Regions from separate parts of the Lysinibacillus sp. OL1 genome, predicted to be linked through region 1. Evidence: predicted binding sites of a transcription regulator. Region 1 holds the regulator's gene; the other holds the start of a gene.
The links. Region 1 encodes CtsR, which represses protease genes until heat stress. Its sites were predicted from a motif close to ATGGTCAATAAAGGTCAAACA; they were not measured.

Region 1 (3,217 bases):
CTAAACGAACATTAGATAGGCAAGTAGCAGCTTCCTCACTTGTTAAAATTCTTGCATGTGTAAGGGTTCCTAAAGCTCGATATACGCGATCTTCTAGCGCAAGCTCTGCCTTTTCCATTAATTTACCTCTTGCATGCCGCTCTTTTTGAATAATCTTTTCGGCGACACTTTGTATATCTGCTAAAATATCTTCCTCTGTCTTCCCAAGTGTAATTTGGTTAGACACTTGATAAACATTCCCTAAATTTTCGCTTCCTTCACCATATATACCTCTTACAGTCATTCCTAAGCGTGTCATGGCATTTATAATTTGATTCATTTGCCCAGTTAATGTAAGGGCGGGTAAATGCATCATGACGGATGCTCGTAGACCCGTACCAATATTCGTTGGACAGCTTGTTAAATAACCAAAAGTATCTCGAAAAGCATACGGTAATACTTTCTCTAGGATACGATCAATCTTATTTGCTTGTTCATAGGCACTTTGAAGTTGAAAACTTGCTGTCATACATTGAATGCGTAAATGATCCTCTTCATTCACCATAATGCTAACGGATTCGTCTTCAGAGAGTAGTATAGAGCCCACTTGCTCTTTTTTAGCCAGTTGCGGGCTAATCAAATGCTTTTCTACAAGAATTTGACGCTGTAAAGGGGTTAAATCCTTTATAGCAAAATAAGCATAATCATTTTGAAGAGTTGGGCTATCGCTGATTGCATGTGTAACGGCCTGTTCCACTTGCAGTGCCTCATTTTCTGAAAACGCTAATGGAAAACGATAGCCATCTAAATTTCGTGCAAGGCGGATCCGTGTACTAATGACGATATCTGAGTAATCATCTTTGATATGCATCCAAGTTGGTGTCGCACGCTCTAAAAACGATTCAATCATCATGTCACATCACCACCTTCAAATTGTAGATGCTTCTCTAGCTCTTTGACTTCATCACGTAGCTTCGCCGCTTCTTCAAACTGTTCTTCATCTACGGCGGATTTCATACGCTTGCGGATATCTTCTATTTGCTTTTTAATAACATACACATTACTGCGAGCACCAGGCATTTTTCCAATGTGTTGTGGACCTGCCTGAATACGATTAAAAAGCTTTGGCAAATGATCTCCAAATGTGTCATAACAGCTTGGGCACCCGAATTTTCCTTCTTTTAAAAATTGCTTATACGAAAATCCACATTGTGGGCATGTTTGCTGTTGTGGTTGTACCTGTTGTTTTTCCCCCACCTTTTGCCATGTAGGAGAGCCAAACCAGTTAGACAATAACTGTTGAATAGATACTGGCTCTTGTTTAAACTCTGCATGAAATGGATGGAATTGTGAGGCGCAGACGTCACAATAATGATGCTCTACTTTTTGCCCACTTTGAACTTGTGTTACTGTAACTGTCGCATTACGTTGTTTACAATGTTCGCATATCATTTCCATCACCTCACTATTTTTGTTGTTCGTATTTTATTGTTGTCAGCATTGCTCGCAATATTTTTGATCGAATGACATCTCTTAATGGGAGATGCAAGTCGATCGTGGAGCGATCAATTGCTGCTAACATTAATTTCGCTTCTCGCTTGGAAATTACCTGCTCATCAATGAGTCGATAAACCAAATCTTCTGCCATTGTTTGTGATGCCCCACCTTCAATTTGCCTGAGAACATCGTCGATTAAATCAATCTGTGAATTCGCGCGGACACGTAAAATTCGAATGTATCCACCACCACCACGTTTGCTCTCAACAAGGTAACCCCGCTCGGCAGTAAATCTTGTATTAATAACATAATTTATTTGTGATGGTACACATTGAAATTTATCAGCGATTTCACTACGTTTAATTTCAATATGCCCTTCTCCACCTAATTCAAGTACTTGCTTTAAGTAACCCTCTATGATGTCTGATATATTACGCATTTTAGGAATACACCTCGCTTGCTTCACTGACTTTGACTATCTTTGACTTTCTTTGAGTATATTATACAAAACGCTTGAAAAAAATTGCAATGATTTCGCCCATAGAAAAGTGGAAAGTCTTGAAAAAGGCTTTTTAAGAGCCGAAAAGAGCCCTTTTTCGATTATTTGTTTACGGTTTAATAATTTCCTTATACACCTAATGTACCCTTATTCGTCATAGAAAAAACGCAAGCATATGCAACTAGCATATACTTGCGTCTATGAAAATTATACCCAGCGACCAACAATTGGATAACGCCAAGGTTCATCAGACAATGCTTTTACGATACCGATGATCGGTACCACAAATACCATAATGCCGAAAATGATTAAAAATGGTAAGCCAATAAGGACAAAGCTTAAACCAACAGAGATAGCAATTAAAACACCCATGACAATTTGGAATAGCAGTGCTTGAATAGAAATTGCCTTTACTTCCTCATCCGAACTAATTAAAAAGAAAATAATGGGCACTAACCATGGCGCAAAAAATGCACTTGCGTGTATGATTACTTTAGACCATTTAGTCTCCATCTATATCAACCCTTTCTTTGAACTTTATTCTATGTTTTATGTACTACTATTTACGGAACTATACCCGCAATAGTTTCACATTAAGAAAGATTTTTTAAAATTTTTTTGAAAGGCTGTGAGGAGCGTTGGAATTTAACAACACATTAGCAAATGAATATGAAAAGGGTATTCGCCGTACATTGCCTAGTTATGATGCCATGCTACGTTTAATACAAACTTTTTATCATTCTAGGCTATCAGAAAATGCTAACATGCTAGTCGTGGGAGCAGGAAGTGGCAATGAAATTATACAGCTTGCAGAAGGAAGACCTCACTGGTCATTCACTGGCATTGATCCATCAGAATCCATGCTTACTATAGCTAAAGAGCGTTTACTCACTCTTCCTAATGATATGTCATTCCATCAGGCTACAATACTTGATGCTTCGCTGCCTTCTACTCAGTATGATGCGGCAAGTTGTGTTCTCGTCTTGCATTTTATTCATGATTATAAAGAAAAGCTCGAAACAATAACAGAAATAGCAAGACATTTGAAACCTGGAGCACCATTTGTCCTTGTTTCAAAATATGGTCAGCTAGGCTCTTTAGAAACAGAACTACAATTTGATTTATGGCGTTCTTATTGGCTACAGCATACTAGACTTTCTTTATCCGATGTAGCAGAGATGGAAAAATCCATTCGTTCCCTTTCTTTTATGAGTGAAGAGGAAATTTTAACACTTTTACAAA
Region 2 (3,217 bases), on a different contig from region 1:
ACTGAGACTCATAATACGGTTCTGTAAAATCAAATGATTCTTTACGCTCTTCCGTAATTGTGATTCCAGAAGCACCGATATCTGTTTCACCGTTTTTAATTGTTTGGAACACTGGCTCCCATCCAATATTATTCCACTCAACCTCAAAGTCCATCTCATCTGCAATAGCTTGTAGAATATCGACATCAATCCCCACAATTTTCCCTGAATCGTCAACAGATTCAAATGGTGCAAAAGTGGCCTCAGTACCTACTTTATAAACTTTTTTGCCATCTCCACCATCTTCTGAAGAAGAGCTACCTGAAGATGCATTATCTTTTGTACCACATCCTGCAAGTGCTAATGTTAATGCTGCAATTATCATCAATAACATCCAACCTGTTTTTTTCATTGTATTTCCCCCTAGTTCGATAATTTTCCGAATTACGTATTATTTTTCGCAATTCGGAAATGTTAGACTATTAGGTCAATTATATTAACATTATAGTATTTAGACAACAACTTTTCGCATAAAATAAAATATTTTTTCATATAAATTTATAAGAAATTCATATAATTTGAGAAAACATGTATAAATAACAAGAAAATTAACCTAAAACTAATATATATACAATATGAACCATGCCAAATTTCGATAAATTTAGGCAAAAAAAAGAATCCCCTCAGATAGGATTCTTTTTTTTCGACTATTACTAGTCTCACGTACAGTATGTTCACTAAAAAATAATTTGGAGTTGTTGCTTTTTTGAAGGTTTGAAAGGAATAAATAGGGGAATAATGCCAACTAGGACAGTATTCCCTTTATTCTTCCTCTCGATCTCCAGTAAGCAGGCTGCTAAACTACTTATTAGGAGATGAGCTATAACAGTATATCAATTAATCAGTAAAATGGCGCCCTCGGAGGGAATCGAACCCCCAGTGCAAGAACCGGAATCTTACGTGTTATCCATTACACCACGAGGGCAAAAGACACAAAAAAAAAGTACTCACTCTAGGCTTACGAAAAGCATGATGTAGATAACCCTCATTTTTGAAGCATACCTGCAAAATAGTGTCCTGTACTTTAAACCTTATAACCTTAATCATTATACAAGCCTATCCTATATAATTCAACCATAGAATGCAAAAACAATTTATTTTTTTTAATTTCACTTTAGCAGGGTTAATATTTGACCTTCCCTGACTATAATGTGTATGATAAGGATACAGCTGAAATACAAAGGAAATTTTTCAGCAAAGGTATTCGAATTTAGCTTTTTAAGGAGGATTTAACATGAATTTAATTCCTACAGTTATTGAACAAACTAGTCGTGGTGAGCGTGCATATGACATTTATTCACGTCTACTTAAAGACCGTATTATCCTTTTAGGAAGTGCTATTGATGACAATGTTGCTAACTCCATTGTCGCACAGCTTCTTTTCCTACAAGCAGAAGATCCAGATAAAGATATCTCTCTTTATATTAACTCACCTGGCGGATCCATTACGGCTGGTATGGCTATCTATGACACAATGCAAATCATTAAACCACAGGTACAAACAATTTGTATTGGTATGGCTGCATCAATGGGAGCTTTCCTACTTGCAGCTGGAGAACCTGGTAAACGTTTTGCCTTACCAAATGCTGAAGTCATGATTCACCAACCACTAGGTGGTGCACAAGGTCAAGCGACAGAAATTGAAATTGCTGCTAAACGTATTCTATTCTTACGTGAAAAATTAAATGGCATTTTATCTGAACGCACTGGTCAACCACTTGAAGTCATTGCAAGAGACACAGATCGTGATAACTTCATGACTGCTGAACGTGCAAAAGAATACGGTTTAATCGATCATATTATGCACCGTAGCGATAATAAATAAAAAATAGAAGGCATCACAGAATTACTCTGTGATGCCTTTTATATTTAATGAATGTTAATCTTCATTTTCAATAATTGTTGCCAATGCTGTAACCGCTTGCTCAGCATCGTTACCTTCACTGCTTAAAGTCACTTCGGTACCTTTAGCAACTGCTAAGCTCATAACACCCATAATGGATTTGGCATTTACTTTTTTCTCATCTTTTTCTAGAAAGATATCAGCACTAAAACGATTTGCTTCTTGCACAAATAGTGCTGCTTGTCTAGCTTGTAGTCCTAATTTTAATTTAACCTGGACTCTTCTCTCAATCATTCTCAAAACTCCCCTTCACTACCGTTCGTCTATTAGTTTTATCTTACCTTACTTACTGGCAAAAGAACAATAAGCGATTAGCATGACATTCATACCTGAAAAGTATGATAACTTAACCACCTATTTTTTCACCACGCCTTAATGCATCCGCAATCTCATCAATTTTTCTCAATCGATGGTTAACACCAGATTTACTAACCGTTCCACTAGATACCATTTCACCAAGCTCTTTTAATGTCACATCTTGGTATTCAACACGGAGACGTGCTATTTCACGAAGCTTCTCTGGTAGTTGATCAAGACCAATTGAATTTTCAATAAATCGAATATTCTCAACCTGCCGTAATGCTGCTCCAATGGTTTTATTTAAATTGGCAGTTTCACAGTTCACAATACGGTTGACACTATTACGCATATCTCGCAAAATCCGAACATCTTCAAATTTCATCATAGCCTGATGCGCTCCAACAATATTAAGGAAATCTGAAATTTTTTCCGCTTCCTTTAAGTAAGTTACAAAGCCTTTTTTACGTTCAATTGTTTTGGCATTGAGTTCAAATTCATTCATCAAATCCATTAATGCCTCACCATGTTCTTTATATAAAGAATAAACCTCTAAATGATAAGCCGATGTTTCTGGATTATTGACGGAACCTCCTGCTAAAAAGGCTCCTCTTAAATAAGCTCTTTTTTGGCCACTCTTTTGAATGAGCTTTCTTGAGATAGTATGGTTAAATTGAAAGTCGTCTGAGATGATTTCTAAATCAATTAATAGCTCACGCGCTCCTTCTCTAACACGGCATATATACACATTATTTTTTTTCAATCGCATTTTCTTACGAACAAGTAATTCAACATTGTACGGATACAATTTTTTCATAATCGTATATAGTCTTCTAGCAATTGCAGCGTTTTCGGTTTGCACGTCTAAGCTTAGTTGTTTATTTGCAAAGGATAATGAACCATTCATACGAATTAGGGCAGAAACTTCTGCTTTCATACAATGATTGTCCGCTTCTATTTGTGTCAATTCTTTTTTTG

Region 2: clpP (ATP-dependent Clp endopeptidase proteolytic subunit ClpP) is a predicted target of CtsR. The motif match lies at 1,167-1,187, and genes of this name have one in related genera.

Annotation. Positions count from the first base shown of each region.
Region 1 covers NZ_SJDS01000010.1:139,549-142,765, reverse strand. The annotation lists gene mcsB (protein-arginine kinase McsB) at 1-892, opposite strand, end outside; gene EW028_RS17640 (UvrB/UvrC motif-containing protein) at 889-1,431, opposite strand; gene EW028_RS17635 (CtsR family transcriptional regulator) at 1,445-1,915, opposite strand; gene EW028_RS17630 (DUF4870 domain-containing protein) at 2,183-2,488, opposite strand; gene EW028_RS17625 (class I SAM-dependent methyltransferase) at 2,614-3,217, shown strand, end outside.
Region 2 covers NZ_SJDS01000006.1:117,847-121,063, reverse strand. The annotation lists gene EW028_RS12735 (basic amino acid ABC transporter substrate-binding protein) at 1-391, opposite strand, end outside; tRNA gene EW028_RS12730 (tRNA-Arg) at 890-964, opposite strand; gene clpP (ATP-dependent Clp endopeptidase proteolytic subunit ClpP) at 1,274-1,864, shown strand; gene EW028_RS12720 (HPr family phosphocarrier protein) at 1,919-2,176, opposite strand; gene whiA (DNA-binding protein WhiA) at 2,289-3,217, opposite strand, start outside.